3 regions of the Promicromonospora noduliphila genome follow, and region 1 is predicted to be linked to each of the others. Evidence: predicted binding sites of a transcription regulator. Region 1 holds the regulator's gene; each other region holds the start of a gene.

Region 1 (5,293 bases):
CAGCTCCTCCACGTAGAACGGGACGCCCTCGCTGCGCTCGGCCAGATCGGCGATGTCGTCGGCGAGCTCGTCGGCGGGGCCGAGCCCGGCGAGGCCGGGGGCCGCCGGCCCGGAGGACTCCGCGAGCAGCAGGTCCCGCGCCATCTCGCGGACCTCCTCCGGGCCGAGCCGGCGCAGGTCGAGCCGGGTGGCCAGCCGTGCGCGGTCGAGCTCCGCCGCCACGGCCCGGAGGGGATGGCTGCGGTCGACGTCGTCGCTGCGGTAGGTCAGGACCAGGAGCAGGCCGGGCAGCGCGGCGCGCGCGAGGCGCACGGCCAGGGCCCGCGTGACGTCGTCGGACCAGTGCAGGTCCTCGACGACGGCGACGACCGGACGGTCGGCGGCGGTGCGGGCGAGCAGGTCGGTGAGGACCTCGGGGAGGCGGTCGGCGCCCGCGTCGGGCGAGGGGGCCACGAGCTGCGGCGTGACCGCGGACAGGGCGGCGGCCGCCGGGCCGGCGGCCTCGACCGTGGCGTCGGGGCCGAGCGTCGCCACGATCCCGGCGAGCAGGCCGGCCGTCGCGGCGTACGGCACGGGTCCCGAGCCGGAGTCGGCGCACTGCCCGGCCAGGACCAGCACGCCGTCCGCCCGGGACGTCAGCTCGTCGACCAGACGCGTCTTGCCGATGCCGGCCTCGCCGGCGATCACGATGGTGCGGCCGGCGCCCGAGCGGACGTCGTCGAGGGCGGCCATGAGCTCGCCGAGCTCACGGGCTCGGCCCACGAGGCGGGCGCGGGGGACCGGCATGGGCTCATCGTCCCATGCCGGTCCTGGTGCCGGTCCTGGTACCGGTTCGCTGTTCGCCACGGCCGTTCCGGCGCGGCTCAGGCGATGCGCGGCCGGACGGCGTCGGCCGCCTTGGCGCGTGCGGCGCGCTCGGCGGCGTGCCGTGCGGCCTCCTGGCGCCGGGCGGTCTCCTGCTGCTCGCGCGCCCGGCGGGTCTGCTCCGTCCGGCGGTCGAGCTCCTGCTCGTTCCTGCGGTACTCGGCGTAGTCCGAAAAGCCGAACATCGTGGTGCCTCCTGGGTGCGGCCGGCCCCTCGCCGGCGGTGGTTCCACCCTCGTGCGTGAGGTACCCCGCGCGGATCGGGCGGTCGCCGCATCTTTGGCTGCCGGTCCGACCGGCGGGTCCGAGGTACCTAAGGCATTGCCCTAAGCGCCGGTCGGCGGGACAGTTGTCAGGCCCGTCGGCTCAGCCCTTCGCGAACGTGTCACAACCACGGGTCACGGGGCTGACCTGCGGGTCCGGCACCCCGGGACCGTGCGCGCGGCGGGTCGGGGGGTTGGCCGCTCGCGTGTGCCGCGTAGGATTGGCACTCGGTCGGCGAGAGTGCTGGAGGCAGTGTCGGTGAACGGCCGGAACCCGGGTGCACGTCCCGGACGTTCAACCTGGGGACGGAGGTGAGCGCGGTGAGCGAGGAACGAAGGCTCGATGTCCTGCGGGCGATCGTGGAGGACTACGTCCGGACACGCGAACCCGTCGGGTCGCGCATACTCACGGAGCGGCACCGGCTCGGCGTCTCCCCTGCCACCGTCCGCAACGACATGGCGGCCCTCGAGGAGGCCGGGCTCATCGCCCAGCCGCACACGTCGGCGGGGCGCATCCCCACCGACAAGGGCTACCGCCTGTTCGTGGACCAGCTCGCCGAGGTGCGCCCGCTGAGCGCGCCGCAGCGGCGGGCGATCGAGACGTTCCTGTCCGAGGCCGTCGACCTCGACGACGTCGTGGCGCGCGCCGGGCGGCTCATCGCCCAGCTCACGGGCCAGGTCGCCGTGGTGCAGTACCCCTCGCTGCGCCGGTCCGGCCTGCGGCACCTGGAGCTCGTGCCGACGGCGGAGGGGCGGCTCCTCGTTGTCGTCATCACCGACACGGGGCGGGTGGAGCAGCGGTTCCTCGACGTGCCGGTCGACCTGGACGACGGCACGCTCGGCGAGCTGCGCGCCCGCCTCAACGCGGCGGCCGCCGGCCGCCGCCTCACCGAGATCGGCGACTCGTTCGCCCAGGTCGCAGCGGCCATGCCGGAGGAGCACAAGCCCCTGGCGGCCGCGGTGGCCGAGGTCGTCACGACCGCGCTCGCGGAGGAGAGCGAGGAGCGGATCGTGCTGACCGGCCAGGCCAACCTCGCGCGGTCCGGCATGCGGTTCGAGCAGGGCCTGCGGCCCGTGCTCGAGGCGCTGGAGGAGCAGGTGGTCCTGCTCGGCCTCCTCACCGAGATGACCGACGACGCCGGCGTGACGGTGAGCATCGGCCACGAGAACCGGCTGGCGGGCCTGGCGGAGACCTCCGTCGTCACGTCCGGCTACGGCTCGTCCGACGGCGACTCTGTGGCCATCCTGAGCTCGATCGGCCCCACCCGCATGGACTACCCGGGCACCATCGCCGCGGTGCGTGCCGTGGCGCGCTACCTGTCGCGGGTGCTGCCGAGCTGACTTCCCCCGCCCACGAACCATTCCCCACACACCTCCCCGCGAAGAGAGACCTGTGACCGACTACTACGAGATTCTCGGTGTTCCGCGCGACGCCTCACCCGAGCAGATCAAGAAGGCATACCGCAAGCTGGCTCGCGAGCTGCACCCGGACGTGGCCGGCGAGGCGGGCGGGGACCGGTTCAAGGACGTCGCGCGCGCGTACGAGGTGCTGTCCAACCCCGACAAGCGCCAGCAGTACGACATGGGCGTCGACCCCACCTCGCCCGGCGGCGGCGCGGGCGGCGGGTTCGGCGCGGGCTTCGGGTTCCAGGACATCTTCGAGACCTTCTTCGGCGGCGGGCAGCCCACCGGCCCGGTCCCGCGCGCGCGGCGCGGCAACGACGCGCTCGTGCGGCTCGACCTGGAGCTGTCCGAGGCGGTCTTCGGCGCCAAGCGGGAGATCCAGGTCGACACCGCCGTGGTGTGCAACACCTGCGGCGGCGACGGCGCACGGCCGGGCACGTCGGCCCGCACCTGCGACGTCTGTCAGGGCCGGGGCTCCGTGCAGCGGGTCGCGCGCTCGTTCCTCGGCCAGGTCATGACCAACCAGCCGTGCTCGGCCTGCGGCGGCTTCGGCACCGTGATCCCCGAGCCGTGCACCGACTGCTCCGGCGAGGGCCGCGTGCGCTCGCGCCGCACCATCTCGGTGAACGTGCCCGCCGGCGTCGACACCGGCACCCGCATCAAGCTCTCCGCGCAGGGCGAGGTGGGCCCCGGCGGCGGCCCCGCCGGGGACCTGTACGTCGAGATCCGGGAGCGCGCGCACGACACGTTCGTGCGCCGCGGCGACGAGCTGCACTGCACCCTCCAGGTGCCGATGACGGCCGCGGCGCTCGGCACCGTCCTCGAGCTCGACACGCTGGACGGGCTCCAGGAGATCGACCTGCGCCCCGGCACACAGCCCGGCCAGGTCATCACGCTCAAGGGCCTCGGCGTGGGGCACCTGCACTCCGCGGGGCGCGGCGACCTCAACGTGCACATCGAGGTCCAGGTGCCCACCGGCCTCGACGAGGCGCAGACGGCGCTGATGCAGCAGCTCGCCGCCCTGCGGGGCGAGGAGCGGCCGGAGCCGCGGCTCGCCTCGGTCCACGGGGGCGTGTTCTCGCGCCTGCGCGACAAGCTCAGCGGGCGCTGACCGCCCACCGATGAGCGCGCCAGTCTTTCTCGCGGAGGCGTCCAGCGCCCATCCGCTGTCCGGGTACGCGGCGGGGTCCGTGTACGTGCTCGACGGCGCGGAGGGCCGGCACGCCGGCGTCGTCCAGCGGCGCGGCCCCGGCGAGCGGATCGACGTCGTCGACGGCGCGGGCTTCCGCCTGCGCACGGTCGTCGAGTCGGTCGACGGCGCTCAGGTGCACTTGCGTGTCGAGGACGTGGAGGTCGAGCCGGCGCCCGCCGTCGTCGTGACGCTCGTCCAGGCCCTCGCCAAGGGCGACCGCGACGAGCTCGCGATCGAGGCGGCCACCGAGACCGGCGTGGACGCGATCATCCCGTGGCAGGCCGAGCGGTCGGTGGTCGTCTGGCGCGGGGACCGGGCGGCGAAGTCGCGGGCGCGCTGGGTCAGCACCGTGCGGGCCGCGACGAAGCAGGCCCGCCGGGCGCGCATCCCCGACGTCGAGCTGCCGCTCACGACCAAGCAGCTCGCGGCCCGGGCGCGCGAGGTGGTCGGGGCGGGCGGCACGACGGTCGTGCTGCATGAGGAGGCGACGGCGGCCCTCGCGACGGTGCCGCTGCCCGACGCCGGCCACGTGCTCGTCGTCGTCGGACCAGAGGGCGGGATCTCCGAGGCCGAGGTCGCCCTGCTCACGGACGCCGGCGCGGTCACCGCGCGGCTGGGACCGCACGTGCTGCGCACCTCGACGGCCGGGCCCGTGGCGATAGCCCTGCTGAGCGACCGCCTGGGCCGCTGGGAATAGGGTTCGTCCCTCGAACCGCAGCCTTGTCGGTGACGCGGACGCCGAACCGCAACTTGTCGGTGTACGTCGCCGCCGAACCGCAACCTATCGGTGTACGCCGACGCCCAGCCGCAAGTCGCGTGTCGATCGGGGCCCGAATCGACACGCGACTTGCGGTTCGGCGGCGGTGGGGTGAGGAACTTGCGGTTCGGTGCCCCCGAGAACCTTCATCGTGCGGTTCGGGCGTCAGTCGACGACGTCGAACTCCACGCGGCGGTTCTTCTCCAGGTCGGCGAACGTCCGCGGGACGACCAGCGGATCCGATTCCCCGTAGCCCTTCGCCGTGAGCCGGTCGCGGTCCACGCCCAGCTCCGCCAGCTCCTCGAGCACCTTCTCGGCGCGCCGCTCGCTGAGCCGCTGGTTGTGCGCGTCGGAGCCGACCGAGTCGGTGTGCCCCTCGATGCGGACCTCGACGTCGGGGTGCTCCGCGAGCACCTCCGCGGCTTCCTCCACGACCCTGCGGCCGTCCTTGGTCAGCCTGGCGCTGTCCGTGACGAACGTGATGTTCGGGATCTCGACCAGGTCCTCCTGGGCCTCCTCGCGCTCCTCGCGGGTCGGCTCGTCCGCGGAGTCGTCCTCGGAGTCCCCTGAGTCCTCGGAGCCCGAGGTCTCGTCACCCGAGGCTCCGTCGCCGGTCCCGTCCTCGCCGGTTCCGTCGTTGCCGTCCTCGCCGTCGCCGGTCTCGTCGGACGTCGGCTCGCTCGCCTCGGGCGAGGCGTCGTCATCTGCGGAGGCCTCGGGGGAGGCGCTCGCCTCGGCGTCGGCCTCGCCCGTGTCGTCGCCGCTCCCGTCGCCGCCGCCCGCGTCGTCACCGTCGGCGGCCTCCGCCTCGGC
Region 2 (5,293 bases), 2.5 Mb from region 1:
GTGACGTGCGGGGGATAGCCGTCGGCGTCGCCGCCCTGCGGATTGCCGGCGTCGCGCGCGAGGGCGTCGAGCACCTCCGGCCCGGCCTGGGACAGTTCGGCGGTGCTGGGCTCGACGAGCCCGATCTCCCACTCGAGGCCCACGGTCGAGCGTGGGGATTCGCCGAAGCTGAGCCGCGCCGGCGAGCTCATGCGGCTCCCAGGGGTTCGACGAGAAGTACCTGTTGGCTGCCTGCCACGCGTGTGAGCACGATCGTCGCCTCCTCGGTCCCGGTGAGCACGAGCTGCTTGCGAAGTTGTTCGGGCACGACGGCGGTGCCCCGCTTCTTGATCGTGATGCGCCCGACGTTCCGGTCGCGCAGGTAGGACTTGAGCCGCTTGAGGCCGAACGGCATCGTGTCGAGCACCCGGTATCCGGTGGCGATCGGAGCCTGCGCGCCGGCGGGCTCGGCGGGCCGGGCCGACGGCAGGTCGGCGCGGTCGTCCGTGGTGATGTACGCGATCGTCGGGTCCACGAGGCGTCCGCCCAGCTCGGCCGCGGCCTGGCCCACGAGGCCGGCACGGATGACCGCCCCGTCGGGCTCGTAGAGGTACTGGCCGACGCCGCCGACGTCCGGGTCGCCGCCGTCGCCCCGGACGGTGCGGCTGAGGGTGTGCTCCTTGCCGTCGTCGTCCGTGAAGGTGCGCAGCACGAGCGCCGAGCGGCCGGGGCCGTCCGGTGCGAGCGGACCGAACCAGAGGCCGGCCTCGACCACGTCGCCGTCGACGGAGACCCACTGGGTCTCCGCGTCGTCGGGTAGCCCGTCGTGCGCGATGCCGGGGCCCACCTTGATGCCGACCGCCGGCACCGCCTCGCGCAGCGCCCAGACGGCGTCGAGCGGGGGCTCGTAGGCCCGGGGGTCGAAGATGCGGCGGCTCTGGCCGCCCGCGCCGCCGCGCACGCGGCGGGCCGGGTCGGCGTAGACGCCCTCGATCCCCTCCGCACGCAGGTCCAGCGTGAGGCCGTCGGCCTGCCGCACCTCCGCCTCGGGGAAGTGGCGCAGGTTCCACTGCGCGATGGCGGCGGTGCACTCGTCCAGGTCGGTGGCGACGACGCGGAGCCCCGTCCCGGCGAAGGCGAGCGAGTCGGCGCCGATACCGCAGGTCAGGTCGGCGACGGCGGTGACTCCCGCCTCGAGATAGCGGCGGGCGTGCAGTGCGGCGACGACGAGCCGGGTGGCCTGCTCCAGACCGTCCGCCGTGAACAGCATCCCGTCCGCGAAGTCACCGAACTTGTCCCGGGCCCTGGCGCGCAGCCGGGACTGGGTCACGACGGCGGCCGCGAGGTCCGCCGAGACGCCCCTGGCGCGCAGCGCCGTGACGGTCTTCATCGCGTCCCGCTCGTCGTACGGTGGGAGGGAGCCAAGCAGCGCCCAGCCTTCGGGGCTGAGCAGTTTGCTTAGAATCGCCGCATCCATGGGAAGATCTTTCCACGTTTGTCCTGGTCATGGCGAGTAGCGCGACGCAACCTTTTCGTAGAGATGACGAGATCCCGGGGTGTGGGTGGTGCGGCGGCCGGGCGGTGTGTGAGCTGCCCCGCCCCGTTGGCACTCGCCTTGACCGAGTGCTAGCGCCGACCTAGATTTGGGGTTGTTCACCGCCGTGGATCCCGGTCGCCGGGGCCCGTGGCGGAGGACCCAGACGTTCGTGCCCGCCGGCACCCGCGACGACGGCGGACCGTCGAACGTTCGAGCCACTCAGTCAACCAAGCAGCCGATCTCTGATCCGCTCACGAAAGAGGAGGTCCGACGTGTCGGTCCCCATCAAGCCGCTCGAGGACCGGATCGTCGTCAAGGCTCTCGAGGCCGAGACCACGACCGCTTCCGGCCTGGTCATCCCGGACACCGCGAAGGAGAAGCCCCAGGAGGGCGAGGTTCTGGCCGTCGGTCAGGGCCGCATCGACGACAACGGCAACCGTGTGCCGCTGGACGTCGCCGTCGGTGACAAGGTGATCTACTCCAAGTACGGCGGCACCGAGGTCAAGTACGCGGGCGAGGAGTACCTGGTGCTCTCGGCCCGCGACGTCCTCGCCGTGGTCGTGAGCTGACTCCAGCCCACGCCAGGTAGTAATGAGGGCCCCGCACCACACGGTGCGGGGCCCTCATCGTGTCGTCAGGCGGAGACCGACTTGCCGGCGAGGATCGCCGACCGCTCGTCCTCGCTGAGCCCACCCCACACGCCGTACGGCTCGCGCACGCGGAGCGACTGCTCGCGGCACTGCATCATCACAGGGCAGGAGCGGCAGATCGCCTTGGCGGCCTCGGCGCGCCGGCGCCGGGTCGACCCCCGCTCACCCTCGGGGTGGAAGAACAGAGTGTCGTCCGCGTCGCGGCAAGCGCCCTGGTACTGCCATTCCCACAGCTCCATCACCGGACCGGGAAGCCTCGAGATCTCCGTCATGGCGAACAACTTACAAGTTGTGCAGAAGTTGTTCAAGGGGCAGTTTTTCGTCATGCGACCCGAAACGGGTCAGCCCCAAGCGCGTCAGTACTGACCGGATTTGTTCCGCTGTGAACCGAAATCGACCGAGATCGGCGGCACGCCGGTTTTCGCAGTGGCGCGGAGAGGGTCCGGTCGGCAGAATCGAGACCATGACATCTTCGCGACCCGCCCAGAACTCGGGCGGGTCACGTACTTCCAGCCCCGGACTGGCCGTCGCTGCGGTGGCCAGACGCCTCGGGGTCGCACCGGCGACCCTGCGTACCTGGGACCGCCGGTACGGGCTCGGCCCGTCGGGCCGCACGGCTGGATCGCACCGCCGCTACACCCCGGACGACGTCGCCAGGCTGCTCGTCATGCGCCGGCTGACCCTCGAGGGCGTGGCGCCGGTCGACGCCGCCCGCGCCGCCGTCGAGGCAGGGGACGCGGAGCTGGAGGTCGCCACCCGGAGCGCCCCGGCGCTGCCCACGGTGCAGGTGGAGGGTGAGCCGGGAGACGGGGCGCCCGAGTTCACCGAGAAGTTCCTTGGCACCATCGAGGCGCCGGCCGCGGGCAAGCAGGACGACCCGGCGCGTCCGGCGTCGGGCGGCGAACGGAAGGACGAGCCGCGCGGCCGCGGGCACCTGCGGGCCCTGCCCGGCGGCGCGGTCGGACGCGAGCCAGCCGCCCCCGCCGGGTCGGGGCCGCGGTCGGCCACGTCCCCCGCGCCGACGTCGGGCCGGGTGTCCGCCCTGGTCGACGCCGCCCTGGCGTACAGCAGGACCGCCTGCGACAACCTCCTCGCGCTGGGCCCCGACGGCGACCCCGCCACCTGGTGGACCGAGCTCGTGGAGCCGGCCTGGCTGCGGCTGTCCGAGCGGACGGTCCTCGCGGGCCCCGGCGAGATGCCCGAGGTGGTGCTCGCGACGGCGGCGCTGCGCGCGCTGCGTCACTACACCGAGGAGTTCGAGCGGGCGGTGGTCGAGGCCGGCGGCCCGCCGGCCAACCACCCGAGCCGGATGCGCAAGATCGTGCTGGTCTTCGCCGCGCCTGACGAGGTGGTGCCGCTCTCGGCGCACGCGCTCGCAGCGGCCCTGGCGGCGCAGGGCTCGATGGCGCGGATCGTCACCGGCCCCGCGAGCACCCACCGCTCGGTCGAGCTGGTCACGATGGTCCGCCCGACGGCGGTGGTGCTGGCCACCACGCAGAACAAGCCCGACCTCGACGTCGTGCACGCGGTGAACGAGAGCTACCCGGAGCTGCCGATCTTCGTGGGCCTGCGGGCCGACGCCGCCGCGACGGACCTGCCGTTCGGGCCGACGGTGCAGCGGGTGCGCTCGTTCACCGGGCTGCTGCACGAGGTGCTCGCCGTCATCAAGGCGAGGTGACGCACGCCTCTGGCCGGTACCACGCCCCGGCCGAGATCTGTGGCCGCACCGGCCGTAGACTTGCTGCATGACGGACCAGACCTCGCCGGCCGACCCGTTCGGTTTTCTCGGGCTCACCTATGACGACGTCCTGCTGCTGCCTGGTTACTCCGACCTCGCGCCGTCGGACATCGACACGACGTCTCGCCTGACGCGGGAGATCTCGCTCAAGGTCCCGCTGCTGTCCGCGGCGATGGACACGGTCACCGAGTCGGCGATGGCCATCGCGATGGCGCGCCAGGGTGGCCTGGGCGTGCTGCACCGCAACCTGTCGATCGAGGACCAGGCCTACCAGGTGGACCTCGTGAAGCGGACGCAGACCGGCATCATCACCAACCCCGTCACGATCGGCCCGGACGCCACGCTCGAGGAGCTCGACACCCTCGCGGGCCAGTTCCGGATCTCCGGCTTCCCGGTGGTCGACGCCGAGAACAAGCTGATCGGCATGGTCACCAACCGCGACCTGCGCTTCACGCCCGTCGCCGAGTGGGCCACCACCAAGGTGGACGAGGTCATGACGCCGCAGCCGCTGATCACGGGCCCGTCCGGCATCTCGCGCGACGATGCCACGCTGCTGCTGCGCAAGCACAAGCTGGAGCGGCTCCCGCTGATCGACCCCGACGGCCGCATCACCGGCCTCATCACCGTCAAGGACTTCGTGAAGTCCGAGCAGTTCCCCGACTCGTCCAAGGACAGCCAGGGCCGCCTGATGGTGGGCGCGGCGATCGGCTACTTCGGCGACGCGTGGCAGCGTGCCACCGCCCTGATCGAGGCCGGCGTGGACGTGCTGGTGGCCGACACCGCGCACGGCAACGTCCGCATGCTGATCGACATGGTCAAGCGGCTCAAGGCCGACCCTGCCACCAAGGACGTCCAGGTGATCGGCGGCAACGTCGCCACCCGCGAGGGCGCGCAGGCGTTCGTCGACGCCGGGGCCGACGCAGTCAAGGTCGGCGTCGGGCCGGGCTCCATCTGCACCACCCGCATCGTGACCGGCGTCGGCGTACCGCAGATCACCGCCGTGTACGAGGCGTCGCTGGCCTGCAAGCCGGCGGGCGTGCCCGTCATCGCCGACGGCGGCCTCAAGCACTCGGGCGAGATCGGCAAGGCCATCGTGGCCGGCGCCGACACCGTGATGCTGGGCTCGCTGTTCGCGGGCTGCGAGGAGACACCGGGCGACCTGGTGCTGGTCAACGGGAAGCAGTTCAAGTCCTACCGCGGCATGGGCTCGATGGGCGCCATGTCGTCGCGCGGCAAGAAGTCGTACTCCAAGGACCGGTACTTCCAGGCCGAGGTCACGAGCGACGACAAGATCGTGCCGGAGGGCATCGAGGGCCAGGTCGCCTACAAGGGGCCGCTGGCCACGGTGGCGCACCAGCTCATCGGCGGCCTGCACCAGACGATGTTCTA
Region 3 (5,293 bases), 380 kb from region 1:
CGCGCCACGCGGACGATGCTGTCGGCGTCCTGCATCAGCGACGTCGTGACGGCGAACCGGTAGTGCGGGTACGGCTCGGGCGGCTCCGTGATGACGCGGGCCATCCAGTCGCCGAGCACCGTGGCGTCGTCGTAGGGCAGGGTGACGCCCTGCGCGTCGGCGAGCTCGAGCATCGTGTCCAGGCGCAGCGAGCCGTCGAGATGGTCGTGCAGCGTGACCTTCGGGAACGAGAGGTAGGGCTCGTCCGGCTCCGACCAGGCCGGGCGGTCGAGGGGCATCACATGGTCCTTTCGTTCGAGCGCCGGGCGTTCACTTGCCGGCGCCCGCGCCGATGCCGGCCTGCACGTAGCGCAGGGAGAAGACGAGCAGCGCGATGGCGGGCAGGCTCGTCAGGAAGGACGACGCCATCACGGTGGACCAGTCGATGGTGGGCTGGTCGAGCAGGCGGTAGACCGAGAGCACCACGGGCTGCATGCCGCTCTCGGTGGTGAGGATCAGGCCGAACAGCAGGTCGCCCCAGGTGAAGATGAAGGCGAAGACCGAGGCCGTGATGACGGCGTTCCGGCTGAGCGGCAGCACGATCCGGGTGAGGCGCTGCCACAGCGTGGCGCCGTCGATGGTCGCGGCCTCCAGGACCTCGGAGTCGAGCGACACCATGAACGACCGCAGGACGATGATCGCCAGCGGGATGGCCGAGGTCGAGTTGGCGAGCACCATCGCAAGGTAGGTGTTGAGGATGCCGAGCGCCGAGAACATCGCGTAGAGCGCGTTCAGTAGGGTGATGCTCGGGACCATCTGTGCCACCAGGATCGCAAGCAGGGTCAGGTTGACGATCCGCCCGTCGAGCCGGCTGAGCGCGAACGCCGCCGGCACCGAGACGAGCAGCGTGACCAGCACGGTCAGCAGGCTGACGACGACCGAGTTGCGGATGCCGGGGAGCGTCGTGCGCAGGGCGAGCTCGTAGCTGCCGAGGTCGACGGAGGTGGGGATCCAGGACACGCTCACCGAGTTGACGTCCGGCTGCAGGGAGGCCGAGACCATCCAGTACACGGGGAACAGGAAGACGGCGAGGACGGCGACCCCGCCCAGCGTCCACAGCCACGCGCGGCGCGGGTTCGTGGCGTTCAGCGTGCTCATCCCCTGTCCTCCCCCCGGGTGGCGCGCGTGTACACGACGGCGAAGACGACGGTGATCACGAGCAGGATGTTCCCGAGCGCCGCGCCCGCGCCGAAGTCGAACTCCCGGAACGACCGGATGTAGCTGAGCATCGCGAAGGTCTGCGTGGAGTTGGCCGGCCCGCCGCCCGTGAGGATCAGCACGAGGTCGAGCAGCTTGAGCGAGCCGACGATGCCGAGCACCACGAGGACCGAGATCACGGGCCGGAGCTGCGGCAGGGTGATCGACCACACCCGGCGCCAGTAGCCCGCCCCGTCGAGCACCGCCGCCTCGTGCAGCTCGGCCGGCACACCCCGCAGGCTGGAGGACAGGATGGTCGCCGTGAACGGCAGCCCCGCCCAGATGTTCACCCCGATCACCGCCCAGATCGCGAGCGACGGCTCCGAGAGCCAGGCGGGCCCCTCGATCCCGAACAGACCCAGCACCTGGTTGAACGCGCCGTCCTCCTGGAGGATCCACCGCCACGTCGTCGCGGTGACCACCAGGGGGATGAGCCAGGACACCAGGATCACCGACGGCATCCACCGGTGGCCCGGGAAGCGGCGCTCGAAGTAGAGGGCGAGGGCCATCCCGCCCGCGAGCTGCCCGGCGAGCGAGAACACCGTGACGAGCACGGTGTTCCGCAGCGCCACCGAGAACAGCGGCGACGACAGCACGCCCGCGAAGTTGTCGAACCCGACGAACGGTGCGCTGCCGCTGATGAACGTGGCGGCGGTGAAGTCCGACATGCTCATGACCACGCCGTACCCGAGCGGGTAGGCGAAGAACACCGCCATGAAGACGAACGCGGGGGCCAGCAGCCACAGGTACCCGCGCCGCACCCGCCGGCCGAGGCCGGCGCGCCGACGGCGTCCGGCCGGCGCGACGGTGGGGGTGCGCTGCGCCGCCACCGCCGTGTCCGCGGTCATGACGTGCCCGGCCGTGAGATCTCGTACGCCATCCGGCTACTCCGACGCCGCACGCCGCAGGGCTTCCTCGGCCGACAGGTCACCGACGACGGCGTACTGGATGGCGTTGGCCAGCCGGGTGCTCGTCGTCTGCCACTCGCCACCGAGCTCGCCGCCCTGGTTGTACGCGTCCTCGACCGCCGACGTGAACGCCTCGACCGCGGGGACGTCGGCCTCCCACTGGGTGCCCACCGCGAGCCGGGCCGGGATGTAGTACTGGACCTCCGCCACCTCGAGCTGGTTCTCCGCGGCGAGGCGGCACTCGAGGATCTCGGCGGCCGCGGCCTGGCGCACCGGGTCTGTGACGGGGATCGTCCACTCGGAGGCGGTGATCGCCTGCCGGGACTCGCCGCCGTCGGCCGTGGGGTACGGAGCGAAGCCGGGCACCGCCTGCCCGTCCTCCGGCATGGCGGCCCACGGGCCGTTGACCGACATCGCCGCGGCGCCCGAGTCGTACTGGTCCTGGAAGTCCCAGCCCCAGTTGACCATCTCGGGCGACATGCTGCCGTCCGCGACGAGGTCCTTGTAGAGCTGGACGGCCGCGATCGTGCCGGGCGACTCGAAGTCGCCGGGGTCGCCGCCCGCGCTCAGGATGAAGCCGAGCAGGAAGAACGACGCGGCGCCGTCGGAGTTGCCGGGCAGGGCGATGCCGTACCGGTCGTCGGTGGTGAGCTCTGCGGCCTGGGCGCGGAGCTCGTCGAACGTGGTGGGTGGCGTGTCCACGAGCGAGGTGTCGTACTGCAGCGCGCCCACCTCGACGTGCGAGGCGAGCCCGTACAGCGTGCCGTCGTACCTGCCCATCTCCGCCGTCGAGTCCGCGAGGTCCTCCGGCGCGAGCCCGTACGACGCGAGATCGGTGAGGATGCCACCCTCGGCGTACTGCGGCAGGTCGCTGGAGGGCACCATGAGCAGGTCCGGCAGGCCGCCGGAGGCGCCGGCCTGCAGCACGAGCGTGCCGAACTCGGCGCTGGGGTAGGCCTCGGCCTTGATCGTCGCACCGATCTCCTCGGCGCAGGCGCTGAGCTGGTCCTGGTTCACCGTCATGAACGGTTCGTACGGGACGCCGGACCACATCGTGAGCTCGAGCCCCTCGAAGTCGGCGGGATCGACGTCGGCGTCCGGCGAGGCGGAGCCGCCGGTGACGCACGACGTCAGGGCGAGGGCGGCGAGGACGGCAGCGCCGGTGGCGCTGATCCGGGCGAGGGACCGGCGGGATGAAGCCATCTTGCTCTCCTTGCAGGGCGTGAATTTCCGCCATCCTGAAGGCGTCGCGTTTCGTTGCGCCTCGCGCGGGGTAACGGGAGAGTTACTACACGATGCGTGCTAGCACTCTTGGGTCGAGAGTGCTAAAACTGGTGGTGTAGCCGGACGGCGGTCCCGGCCGCCGTCGAGCGCCGCGGTCCTGGAGGGACCAGGGCCGCATCGTCGTAGGAGGTGATGCGCGATGGCTACCTACTGGGACCCGTTCCAGGAGATGGACCGGCTGTTCAGCTCGTTCGTCGGCAACGCACGACAGTCCGGCCTGCCGATGGACCTGTTCCGCACGGGCGACCACTACGTCCTGTCCATGGACCTTCCCGGCGTCGACCCGGGCACCATCGACGTCTCGGTCGAGGACCGGACGCTCACCGTGCGCGCCGAACGCACGCAGCGTTCGGGCGACGACGCGCAGTGGCTGGTCCGCGAGCGTCCCACGGGCACGTTCGCCCGGCAGCTCACCGTCGGCCGCGGGCTCGCGCTCGACAGCATCTCCGCCTCGTACGCCGACGGCGTACTCTCGCTGACGATCCCGGTCAGCGAGGATGCCAAGCCCCGCAGGATCGAGGTCGCGCACACCGCCGGCTCGACCGCCATCGGCCAGGGCTCGGCCGAGAGCCGGCAGACCATCGAGTCCTGACCACCGCTCGCTGCTACTGGCGGCTCCCCAAGGACACGACAGGCCCGGGGCGTCACGGCCATCTGGCCGTGATGCCCCGGTGCTCTGTCCGGCCACGCGTTCACTACCGCCGTCCCCCTGACAGCTCCCCCACACAACGCGCAGCACAAAGCCTCGACGTGCCCCAGCTCGGCGGACGCCGCTGACAGCACCCACCCGCGGAGCGGCATGAGCCTTGCCAAGCGACTGAGCGCCTGCTTAGTATGTTGAGCATGCGCTCAGTCACTCCCGACGACCCGGACGACATCTCCGCGGAGGACCTGTCGACCCGGGCCAGGATCCGCAACGTCGCCGTCGCGCACTTCGTCCGCGACGGCTTCGCGAAGGCGAGCACGCGGGCGATCGCCGCCGACGCCGGGGTGAGCATCGGCCTGGTCTTTCACCACTTCGGGAACAAGGCCGGGCTGCGCGCCGCGTGCGACGAGTACGTCCTGCGGACGACGACGAGGCGGGCCGGTGCGGCGGGCCGCCCCGAGATGATGCAGGGCCTGCTCGGCGAGTACCTGGCCAGCCCGGGCGACTACCAGCTCTTGGTGCAGTACCTGGGCCGCGCGATCCAGGAGGACTCCCCCCTGGCCACGACGGTGGTGGACGCCCTGGTGGCCGAGTCCGAGGCGGCGTTCCGGGCCGGATTCGCCGACGGCACCATGCGTCCGTCGTCGGACCCCCGCGCCCAAGCCGTCCTGGGGATCCTCCTGAGCCTGGCCGTGCTGACCATGCCGCCGGCCCTGGCGCGCGCCCTCGGTCACGAGGCCTTCGGACCGGAGGTCCTGCGCCGCCTGTCCGTGCCGACGATGGAGCTGTTCACCCACGGGCTCTACACCGACGACGCGCTGCTCAAGAACGCCGAAAAAGCATGGGCGCAAGCCGAAGAACGAGCGGAAGAACGAGCAGAAGAAGGCGGAGACGCATGAGCATCACCCTTCCGGAACTGACCCCCACCCAAGAGAGTCTGTTTATTACCCTCGGCATCGCGGCGCTCGACAGCCGCCTGCCGCAGCCGTTCCTCGGCGACCCGATGGCCCAGGAGATCCTGACGGCCACCGGGTACGAGCCGAAGTTCGCCCTGTTCAAGGGCGACCGGGGCGACCCGGAGGTCCAGACCTTCTCCGGCGCCATGCGGGCCAAGAGCGAGGACCGGGTGGTGGAGCGCTTCATCGCCGCCCACCCGGACGCGGTGGTGCTGGACCTGGGCACCGGGCTGGACACGCGGGCGTTCCGGGTCGACCCTCCG

The links. The regulator HrcA, encoded in region 1, represses chaperone genes, less so after heat shock. The targets are predictions, from matches to a motif close to TTNGCACTCGNNNNNNNCGAGTGCNAA.
Region 2: a site for HrcA is predicted at 1,583-1,609, ahead of groES (co-chaperone GroES). Genes of this name have one in related genera too.
Region 3: a site for HrcA is predicted at 3,447-3,473, ahead of AC0QU1_RS17980 (Hsp20/alpha crystallin family protein). Genes of this name have one in related genera too.

What each region holds. Positions count from the first base shown of each region.
Region 1 is NZ_CM167806.1:4,473,771-4,479,063, reverse strand. It holds gene AC0QU1_RS19640 (ATP-binding protein) at 1-786, opposite strand, end outside; gene AC0QU1_RS19635 (hypothetical protein) at 864-1,049, opposite strand; gene hrcA (heat-inducible transcriptional repressor HrcA) at 1,449-2,468, shown strand; gene dnaJ (molecular chaperone DnaJ) at 2,521-3,642, shown strand; gene AC0QU1_RS19620 (16S rRNA (uracil(1498)-N(3))-methyltransferase) at 3,653-4,420, shown strand; gene AC0QU1_RS19615 (OmpA family protein) at 4,646-5,293, opposite strand, start outside.
Region 2 is NZ_CM167806.1:923,097-928,389, forward strand. It holds gene AC0QU1_RS04025 (glutamate--cysteine ligase) at 1-191, opposite strand, end outside; gene AC0QU1_RS04030 (class I SAM-dependent methyltransferase) at 188-1,456, opposite strand; gene groES (co-chaperone GroES) at 1,789-2,085, shown strand; gene AC0QU1_RS04040 (WhiB family transcriptional regulator) at 2,151-2,438, opposite strand; gene AC0QU1_RS04045 (MerR family transcriptional regulator) at 2,630-3,844, shown strand; gene guaB (IMP dehydrogenase) at 3,912-5,293, shown strand, end outside.
Region 3 is NZ_CM167806.1:4,098,675-4,103,967, forward strand. It holds gene AC0QU1_RS17960 (adenosine deaminase family protein) at 1-278, opposite strand, end outside; gene AC0QU1_RS17965 (carbohydrate ABC transporter permease) at 310-1,137, opposite strand; gene AC0QU1_RS17970 (carbohydrate ABC transporter permease) at 1,134-2,084, opposite strand; gene AC0QU1_RS17975 (sugar ABC transporter substrate-binding protein) at 2,121-3,347, opposite strand; gene AC0QU1_RS17980 (Hsp20/alpha crystallin family protein) at 3,568-4,020, shown strand; gene AC0QU1_RS17985 (TetR/AcrR family transcriptional regulator) at 4,272-4,973, shown strand; gene AC0QU1_RS17990 (class I SAM-dependent methyltransferase) at 4,970-5,293, shown strand, end outside.